Regions from separate parts of the Arthrobacter sp. 754 genome, predicted to be linked through region 1. Evidence: riboswitches for the same ligand, from Rfam matches in the RefSeq annotation. Region 1 holds a riboswitch; the other holds the start of a gene.

Region 1 (5,039 bases):
CCGTACGGCGTTGGGACCGGCCACGACCGGCGTCGGAGCCGTCAGCGGCGCCGCCTCGGCGGGCTGGACAGCGCGGAGCTGGCCGTAGGAGTTGGGGTTGTAGCCCTGGGGCGTATAGCCGGGGGCGGGGAAACTGGTGCCGGGGGCCGCGGGGGCGAATGCCGGGCGGGCGCCGAAACCTTGGCGGAGGCCTGAAGCCTGGCCGGCCTTGCCTGCGTTACGGACGGAGATGTGGACGTATCCGGATGCAACGGTCATGTTTGCTTACCTCAATGTGAATGGCCGTCATCGCGGCTCGAATGCTGGGTTCCCCGCAATGAAGAGGTGGGGAGGGCGCCCTACGCTGGGCTGGGGGGGCGAATGCCTAAGAACTTCGTGGGGTCTGAAGGTCAGGCGTGCATTCGACAACAGCGCATGTCGGCGGCAGCTGGTGTGCTGGGCCAATATTCTGCGGCTGCAGGTGCTGTTGAGTTCTTGTTCACAATTGAAGTGTGCAACGTAACAATGAAAACTTGCAAGTAACAAAGGGCCTTTAGTTCCGCATTGTGAGACAAAGTGGCTCTTTGTGGTGTAGATCACGATTCTGGATCGGCGGCGAATTGCCGGTTGGCTTTCGCATCGGACGCCCTATTGCGCCCGTCTTTCGAAGATGCTTCGGGTGAAATGGATCCTTCGGATTTTAAATTCATCCGTGAATCCTTTACCGAAATTGGGCCGCTGTTTGGGCCGCGTGTCCAGCCCTGAGGGCCCGGAACAGCGTTGTAGCTGCGGGCTCCCCCCGCCCCGCAGCGCCCCTTCAGCGCGGCCGGGAATCCTGCGCCCTCACCCCGTCCAGCTGACTAGGCTGGGATTCACAGCGTGCACACAGGAAGCCCATAGCGCGCGCTAACCAGAAGATCGGAGAGTTGTCCCATGGCCACTTCGCACTCCATGACCAACAACCTTCCGCAGTTGACCCACCCGGACGGCTCCCCCATCAGGGCCCTGGTGGTTGACGACGAGCCCAGCCTCTCAGAGCTCATGAGCATGGGGCTTCGCATGGCCGGATGGTCTGTTGCCGTGGCCGCTGACGGCCCGGAGGCCGTCAAGCTGGCCAAGGAGTTCCGCCCGGACGTCCTGGTACTTGATGTGATGCTGCCCGGGTTCGACGGCGTGGAGCTGCTCGGCCGGATACGGGCCTTCGCCCCGGAGGTTCCTGCGCTGTTCCTGACCGCTAAAGACGCCGTCCAGGACCGGATTGTGGGCCTGGCGGCCGGCGGGGACGATTACGTCACCAAGCCGTTCAGCATGGAGGAGGTCCTGCTGCGGCTGCACCGCCTGGTCCAGCGGTCCGGCGTTGCCGCCATGGATACCGCTGAACTCGTGGTGGGCGATCTGGTCCTCAACATCGACACCCGCGAGGTCACCCGCGCCGGCGATGACGTCCAGCTCACTGCCACCCAGTTCGAGCTGCTCCGTTACCTGATGGAGAACCCCAAACGTGTGATCAGCAAGGCCCAGATCCTTGACCGCGTCTGGAATTACGATTTCGGCGGCCAGGCCAACATCGTCGAACTCTACATTTCCTACCTGCGCAAGAAAGTCGATTCCGTGCACCCGCCCATGATCCACACCGTGCGGGGCGCCGGTTACGTCATCAAACCGGCGGAGTAGCCCTTTCATGTCCTCATCACTGGCCACCCAGCCACACCGCCGGAGCTGGCTGAAGCCCGCCACCTGGCATCTGCGTACCCGCCTTGTCCTGCTCGCCATGGCGCTGCTGGTGGCCATCTGCGGGGCCGTCGGCCTGTTCAGCTACGCATCCATGGATTCCTTCCTGACGCGGCAGCTCGATGACCAGCTGAGCCAGGCCGCGAACCGTTCGAACGATCCCGGCCGGCCTCCCTCGGGCGGAGGATTCAACGGCAGGGACCCGCTGGACGCCCGCGGCCAGAGTGTGGGAACCCTCAACGCCCGCATCGTGAACGGACAGATCAACAGCGGCGGCTACCTGGACTCGGACACCACGCGCTCTGCGCTCAGCTCTGAGGACAAGCAGACCCTGCTCGCCTTGGCGCGGAACGGCAACCCGGTGGACCGCTCACTCTCCAACGGGGACTACCGGATCGTGGCCGTGGAAACCGGCTTCGGCGACGTCCTGGTAACGGGGCTTCCACTCGCCGGCAAGGAGAGCACCCTCGCCTCCCTGGTGTGGACGTTCACCTTCGTTTCCCTCGGCGGCTTGGCACTGATCGGGCTTGCCGGGACAGTGCTCATCCGGCGCACCATGAAGCCGCTGGAGCAGCTTTCAGAGGTTGCCACCCGGGTCTCGCGGCTACCCCTGGATGCGGGCGAGGTGGCACTAGCGGTGCGCGTTCCGCCGTCGAACTCCAACCCCGGAACCGAAGTGGGCAGCGTGGGCCACGCCCTCAATCTGATGCTGGACAACGTGGCCAATGCACTGGAGGCGAGGCAGAAGAGCGAAACCAAAGTACGCCAGTTCGTGGCCGACGCCTCGCACGAACTCCGGACTCCGCTGACAGCCATCCGAGGCTATACGGAACTGATGCGGATGACCGAGAACTTCACGCCTGACGGCCGGAAGTCCTTGGCGCGGGTGCAGAGCCAGTCGGAGCGCATGACCACCCTGGTGGAGGACCTGCTCCTGCTTGCCCGGCTCGACGAGGGCCAGCCGCTCAAACTCAGCGAGGTGGACCTCACCCAGCTGGTGATCGAGACGGTCAGTGACGAAAAAGTTATCGCCCCAGGCCACACCTGGCGCCTCGAACTGCCGGACGAGCCGATCGCTGTCACCGGTGACGCATCGCAACTGCGCCAGGTCCTGGTGAACCTGCTCTCCAACGCCCGCAAGCACACTCCGCCGGGAACCACCGTGGTGACCGGGGTCAGCAGGGCGGCTGACGGCAGCGCCGAGGTGACAGTAACGGACGACGGCGGCGGCATGCCCGCCGAATTCGTGGACAAGGCTTTTTCGCGGTTCGCCCGCGCAGACGCTTCGCGGGCGGGCACGGCGCACCCTTCCGGAGCCGCCGCATCCGAGGGCACCAGTGGCCTGGGCCTGTCCATAGTGCAGTCCATCGTCGAGGCGCACGGCGGCACTGTCACGGTGACATCCGGCCCCGGCCACACGGCCTTTAGACTTCGCTTCCCCTCCAGTGCCCCGAATACACAAGCGGACACACCGGCGTCGTGATCTCTGTTACCAAAATGTGACTTAAGGGTGTGACTCCTGTACCGTCGATTGGGTGCAGTTCCTTTGGGCTGCATATCCGGATGACGCCAAGCTCTGCCGCTCCCCGGATTCCGCGTTCAGAGGCAGAGGCGGGGGACCCACGGTCCCGGGCCCAAGAGTGCCCTTGGGGTTAAGCCAGCACGTGAACTTTCCGTGTGGCCGGATGCCCTCATCCGAACCCGACAGCTAACTCCGCAGGTGTGAGAGGCGATCCATCATGTCTGAATTCAAGGTACAAACGCGCCCGGAGAACGGGACACCCAAACCGCACGGCCGCCGGAAATCTTCCGAAGCGGAGTCAGCGGCCCCGGCAACAGCGACCTCCGGGTCCACGCCCAACCCCACCGCACGGCTGGCCAAGCTTCCGTCCATCGGCCGGCGTGCAGCCGTATTCACCGCAGCGTGTGCGCTCCTCATCGGTGTGGGTGCTGCAGGCCAGGCGTCCGAGTCCAGCTCACTGCTGTCGGCCGGCGAGACCCAGCCAACTGCCGAAGCCTCCGCCGAGGCGGGCTCCAACCTCAGCTTCGGAACGGCCGAAGTCCGGGCGAAATCCGCTCCGGAAGCCGCGCCGGCAGGGATCAGCGTTGCCCCGCAGGCTGCCGAGCCGGCGCCTCCCGTAGCCCCGGCCCCCGCACCGGCGCCCGAGCCTGCGCCAGCCCCGGCGCCCGAACCCGCCCCCGCACCGGCACCGGCACCGGCAGTGGCAGTCAATGACCCGGCCGGCGCCCAGGCGTATGCTGCCGGGCAGCTGGCGTCATACGGTTGGGCCGCTGACCAGATGCAATGCCTGACGACGCTCTGGACGAAGGAATCCGATTGGACCACCACAGCCACCAATGCCAGCAGCGGCGCGTACGGCATCGTCCAGTCATTGCCTGCTGAGAAGATGGCGAGCGCCGGAGCTGACTACCTGACGAACTACCGCACTCAGATCAACTGGGGCCTGAACTACGTCAAGGAGCGCTACCAGTCGCCGTGTGGTGCGCTGAATTTCCACCTCTCGCACAACTGGTACTGAGCACAAGCCTCCGTCCCTGTTGGCTTTGAGCCGTCCGGGGCATACTGGGGCCATGAAATTCACCACCACCATACTTGGCAGCGGCAACAAGACCGGTATCGAGGTCCCGGCGGAGGTGGTCGCCGGGCTGGGCGCAGGCAAGCGGCCACCCGTCGTCGTGACCATCAACGGTAAGAGCTACCGCAGCAGCATAGCCGTGATGGGCGGCCAGAACCTGATCGGGGTCAGCGAGCACAACCGCGAATTCACCGGGGTCTCCGCCGGCGACACCGTCGAGGTGGACGTCGAACTGGACACCCAGCCGCGCATTGTCGAGGTTCCGGATGACCTCGCGGCAGCCATGGCCGCCGATCCTGATGCCCAGGCGTTCTATGCCACCCTCAGTTACAGCAGCCAGCGGCGCTACGTGGAGCCACTTGCAGATGCCAAAACGGAGGAGACCCGGTCCCGGCGGATCGCCAAGGTGGTTGCCGACCTCAAAGCCGGAAAGAAATAATCCTTTGCCCCTGCGCATCTGACGTCACCGAGGCAGAAACCGCTGCGTAGTCCGGGATGTGCAGCACCCCTGGCGGCAGCGCGCCCGTCCTGGGCCCCACCGCCACAGTCCTGATGCCTGCGGCCACACCGGCAGCGATTCCGGCCGGCGCATCCTCAAAGACCACGGCGTCAAAGGGTTCCACACCAAGCAGGCGGGCCGCCGTCAGGTAGCCCTCGGGGTGCGGCTTGCCCCGGGACGCAAGCTCTGCCGTCACGGACGTTTCCGGCATCGCCAGGCCGGCGGCTTCCATC
Region 2 (5,039 bases), on a different contig from region 1:
GGAACCCTGGGTCGGCGACGACGAAATCCGCGCCGTGGCGGAGGTCCTGGCCTCCGGGGTGCTCACGCAGGGGCCGAAGGTGAAGGCGTTCGAGGCGGGGTTCAGCGCCCTGCAGGAGGTGCGCCACGCCGTCGCGACATCCAGCGGAACCTCCGCGCTGCACCTGGCACTGGTGGTGGCCGGCATTGGTCCCGGCGATGACGTGGTGGTTCCATCGCTGGGTTTCATCGCGACCGCCAACGCGGTGACATACGTCGGCGCCCGGCCCGTGTTCTGCGACGTGGATCCTGTCACCGGCACGGTGACTGCGGCGTCGGTCCGGGCGGCACTGACCCTGGACACGCGGGCCGTGATCGTGGTGGACCAGGCCGGCGTTCCGGTTGACCTGGACCCCGTCCGCGAACTGTGCGAGCGCCACGAAATCATTGTGACCGAAGACGCCGGCTGCGCTGTCGGCTCTGCCTACAAGGGCAGGCCTGTGGGCACCGGGGCGGACGTTGCCGTGTGGTCGTTCCACCCGGACAATGTGCTGACCACAGGCGAAGGCGGCATGCTGACAACCCACCGGGCAGACTGGGCGGCACGGGCACGGAGCCTCCGCGGGCATTCTCTGAACGTGCCGGTGGGGGACCGCCGCGGAGCGGGCATGGCCACGCCGGAGGTGTGCGTCGAGGTCGGCTTCGATTACCGGATGACCGATCTGCAGGCTGCCGTCGGCATTGTTCAACTGGGCAGGCTGGGCGAGATCGTGGCCCGCCGTCGGGAGATCGCCACCCGTTACGAGGCAGGCCTTTCCGCCGTGGCCGGGCTGCGGTTGGTTGCCGACCCACCGTACGGGGCGAGTAACTTCCAGTCCTTCTGGCTTGAAGTCCTCCCAGGCTTTGCCACTGACCGGGAAGGGCTCCTGGGCCGCCTCGCCGATGCCGGGATTTCGGCGCGCCGCGGCGCCATGGCTGCACACCGCCAGCCGGCTTACCGGTGGCGTGATACCGGAAACGCCGGGCTGCAGACCACCGAACGGCTGACCGACCGGACCCTGGTTCTTCCGATGTTCCACAGGCTGGACAACGTGGGCCTGAACCGCGTCATAAACAGCATCCGGGCGGCCGCCGGGGTCCACCGGTGAGCGAACTGATCCTGATCTCCGCCAGCGGGCTGGCCCGGGAAGTCCTGACCATGGTCCGCGCCAGCGGGCAGTATGACGTCCTCGGACTGCTCGACGACGACAGGGAAATGGCCGGCGTCACCGTCGACGGCGCGCCTGTGCTGGGGACCATTGACGATGCGCCAAAGTTCACCCATGCGCTGGTACTGGTCTGCCTGGCCTCCGGGAAATCCCGCGAAGCTGTGGTGGAACGGCTGGCTGCCCTGGGCCTCCGCGACGCCCGTTACGCCACCGCCATCGATCCCAGCGTGGAATGCCCTGAGGGCTGCCGGATCGGCCGTGGCAGCATACTGCTGAAGAACGTGACCCTGACAGCGTCCGTCACGCTCGGTGCCCATGTGGTGGCCATGCCGTCCGTGACCTTCACGCACGACGACGACGTGGCGGACTTCGCGACGTTCGCGGCCGGTGTGTCGTTGGGCGGGGGAGTCCGGATCGGCCGGGCGGCCTACCTGGGGCTGAACTGCAGCGTCCGTGAACGGACGTCAGTGGGGTCCTACGCCACGGTGGGCATGGGGGCGGCAGTTTTGAGCAACGTGCCCGACGGCGAAACCTGGGTCGGCGTCCCGGCCCACCCCATCGAAAAGGGATAATCGGCCCCTGGAACGCCGAGCGCAAGGGGACGCTCCGTCGCTGTGATTCCTGTTACCGGATTGTGATTATCAACGTCCGGTACTGTACGGTCGATCAGTGGGCCGCCCCAGCCGGCCCCAATCCCGAATGACGTCTAACTCTGCCGCGTTCGGGGTCCACTAGGTTTCAGGCAGAGGCGGGGGACCCGAGTGTCTCGGGCATGGAAGAAGAATGCCCTCGGGGTGAAGCCGCGCATTCAATGTGCGGCCGGATGACCTCATCCGAACCCGACAGCTAACTCCGCAGGCGTTGAGAGGTAATCACCCATGTCTGCACCCCATGATCAGCCGCGCCCTGACGCGCGCCCTTATTCCGACGAAGCCGCCGCGCCCACGGAGCGACGATCTTTGCTGAAGAAGTCCCTCAACCGGGTCAAGAGCCGGCGCAACATGACGTTGACAGCAGCGTCACTTGTCGCCCTCCTGGGAGTCGTTTCCCTCGGCCAAGGCTCCGGCCACGCACCCGAAAGCGCCGAGTTGAGCCGCGTCGCGGACACGTCCAATAACCAGGCGCCCGGGCAGTTGAAGCGAATTACGGACCCGGCGCCGCTGCCGGCCCCGGACCCGGTGGTAGCGGAGCCGACGGTTGCTCCCGCACCTGCCCCGGCTCCGGCAACGACAACGACGGTTGCGCCCGAACCGGCGCCTGTAGTGGCACCGCTGGCCACAACCGGGACGACCGGCACAGTGCCGGTCGGTGTCCCCGGCGCGTGGACGATGGCTTTTGCCGATGAATTCAACGGCACCGCCCTTGACACCGCCAAATGGTCAAACTGCTGGTTCTCCTCCACCTGCGGCACGATGAACAACGTTAAGACCGACCCTAATAACGTGGCCGTGTCCAATGGCACCCTCGCACTCACGCTCAGCTCATCAACTTCTGGCGCGTTGATTTCCACAAATCCCAAAGGCGGAGCCACAACGGGCTATCAGTTCACCACCGGCTACGTCGAGGCCCGAATCAAGTTCTCGGGAAACGGCACAGACATCTACAACTGGCCGGCATGGTGGTCTTCCGGACAGTCTTGGCCCACGGATAACGAGATTGACATAGCGGAGCCCAAGGGTCCCATGACGTCGAACTACATGAACGGGGCCGGACAGTGGCAGACGTTCAAGCCGGGAGGCTCCTGGGATAACCAATGGCACGTGTTCGGCATGCAGCGAAAGGCGTCGACCACGGACATCTACATGGACGGCGTACTAGTTAAGACATTTAGCAGTGACAATCCGGCGACTCATCCGCATTACCTCATCCTGAACACCGGTTCCGGCCGAGGCCCGGCCGCGTACGGGGCGGCTTCACAGATGACCGTCGACTATGTGCGGGCTTGGCAGTAACCTCCCCTGAGACAGGGGACGACGGCGGTACCCTCCGCCGTCGTCCCCTGTCTTTAACGATGTGTGAACCCGCAGTTTTCGGTGCAGTAACGGCTAAACGGTGGGACGCTCCCGTAAACTCCTATGATGAGGCTTCTGTACGTGACAGAAAGCGTGCCCAACAGGGACCCCATGCTCGGGGATGGCAGTTCCATGATTCCGTTCGAGGTGTTGCGGAATCTTCCCCTGGACGTGGCAGTGACGCTCCTCACCTTCACCGGGCCGGTTGAACTACCGTACGAAATTCGCGCGCGCTGTCACGAAGTACATGTCTTACCTACACGGCGTCGTTCAGCAGCTCTGGTCAGGTCCCTTGCCAGCAGCCATGACGTCGGCGCTCAGGAACGGGCTACACGGCTGGCGTTCCGACGGGCAGAGCAGCTATCGGAAGAGTGCGACGCGGTTTTGCTACACGGGCCTCATGTTCTTTTCCTTGCTTCCCACCTAAAGGGACCTTTAGTCCTCCAAACGGTGGATCCATGGTCGAAGAGGGTTGGCTTAGAGAGTGTGCTGGCCCGCGGATGGAGAGCCGCCTACCGCGCGCGAAGGAGCCGGAGGATCCTCAGCGCAGAGCGTCAGTTGCCCGCAAGGGCCCGGCTCCTGACGGTTGGAGCGCAGGATGCCGCTGAGTGGTCGCGCCTCCTGGCGCGGCCTGTCCGCAGCATCCCAAACGGAGCAGAACCTTTGGCTCATACATTTCAAAAGCAGAGCAGCCGCATAGTCTGCTTCGTTGGCAGCCTGAACTACGGACCAAACATTGCAAGCGCGGACGTCCTTATCAACAAGATTGCCCCCCTCGTTTGGAAGGAGGTTCCCACAGCGAAGTTCGTTGTTGCTGGCCGTCAACCTACAAAGGAGATCCTCTCACTGGCCGGGCCGAGGGTGGACATTCTCGCCAACGTGCCGTCCGTGAGCGCGGTCTTGCAGGCCGCACAGGTGGCAGCTTTTCCGGACGAACATGGAGTCGGAATCCGGAACTCCGTGCGCGAAGCCCTTGCTGCCGGGCTCCCGGTAGTGGCTACTCCAGTTGCCGCCCGGGAGCAGGAACCGCACCCGCTGCTGACGGTGGAAGGGGATATCTTGCTGTTCGCCCGGAACATCGTTCACCATCTGACCTCGGATTCGTCCCCCGTCGACACAAACGCTCAGGAGCGGACATGGGAGGAAGTTGCTGGAGAGTACCTGGATGAACTGCAACAAGCCATCGGTGCTCAACTCGAGTTTCAAGCAGAGGAGCCCTCCCCGTGAGATTCGGCAAGCCCCGGCCGCTAACGGAAGCTCGCACGCCCGCGGATTTGCTCGCCCCCAGCACCCTGGCCAACTTGGGCGCGCGTGGAGCCATGTGGCAGGGCTTTGCTCAGGTAGTGGGCAAGGGCATCGTGCTGCTCACCACCATTGTTTTGGCCCGGCTCCTGTCCCCGGAAGAGTACGGCCTGATTGCACTTGCCCTCGTGGTGATGGCGTACGCAGAGACTTTGGCCGACGCAGGAGTGGCGCAGGCCCTGGTGTATCTGCCGCGTTCAGCCGAGATTGCACGCTCGGCCTTGTTGATTTCGATACTCATGGGCGGCGTGCTCGCCGCAGGGGCGCTGGTCGGAGCACCGCTAATTTCAGAATTCTTCGGCCGCGAGGAAGTGACGTCCCTGGTCCAGGTACTGGCAGTCTCCCTGCTGGCCACTGCCTTGGCCGCCGTCCCGGAATCATTGCTCCGGCGAGAACTGCGCTTTCAACGCCTCACTGCCGCTACCGTGATCCGCGCAGTGGTAACCGGTGCCCTGAGCATGAGCCTCGCCTTCGCCGGATACGGTGCGTGGTCATTGCCAATTGGTACGGCAGCTGGCTCAATAATGTACGCAGTTTCG

Evidence for each region. A riboswitch is a leader RNA that binds a small molecule or an ion and turns the genes downstream of it on or off. The one in region 1 is predicted to bind cyclic di-AMP.
Region 2: linked by a shared signal. The riboswitch ahead of ABIA70_RS17735 (glycoside hydrolase family 16 protein) and the one ahead of ABIA70_RS12435 (aggregation-promoting factor C-terminal-like domain-containing protein) in region 1 are both predicted to bind cyclic di-AMP.

What each region holds. Positions count from the first base shown of each region.
Region 1 covers NZ_JBEPSC010000004.1:74,951-79,989, forward strand. The annotation lists gene ABIA70_RS12420 (winged helix-turn-helix domain-containing protein) at 1-258, opposite strand, end outside; gene ABIA70_RS12425 (response regulator transcription factor) at 913-1,653, shown strand; gene ABIA70_RS12430 (HAMP domain-containing sensor histidine kinase) at 1,661-3,193, shown strand; cyclic di-AMP (ydaO/yuaA leader) riboswitch at 3,285-3,444, shown strand; gene ABIA70_RS12435 (aggregation-promoting factor C-terminal-like domain-containing protein) at 3,450-4,250, shown strand; gene ABIA70_RS12440 (YdeI/OmpD-associated family protein) at 4,303-4,746, shown strand; gene ABIA70_RS12445 (HAD-IA family hydrolase) at 4,727-5,039, opposite strand, start outside.
Region 2 covers NZ_JBEPSC010000006.1:219,670-224,708, reverse strand. The annotation lists gene ABIA70_RS17745 (DegT/DnrJ/EryC1/StrS family aminotransferase) at 1-1,126, shown strand, start outside; gene ABIA70_RS17740 (NeuD/PglB/VioB family sugar acetyltransferase) at 1,123-1,758, shown strand; cyclic di-AMP (ydaO/yuaA leader) riboswitch at 1,890-2,061, shown strand; gene ABIA70_RS17735 (glycoside hydrolase family 16 protein) at 2,065-3,138, shown strand; gene ABIA70_RS17730 (glycosyltransferase) at 3,262-4,425, shown strand; gene ABIA70_RS17725 (lipopolysaccharide biosynthesis protein) at 4,422-5,039, shown strand, end outside.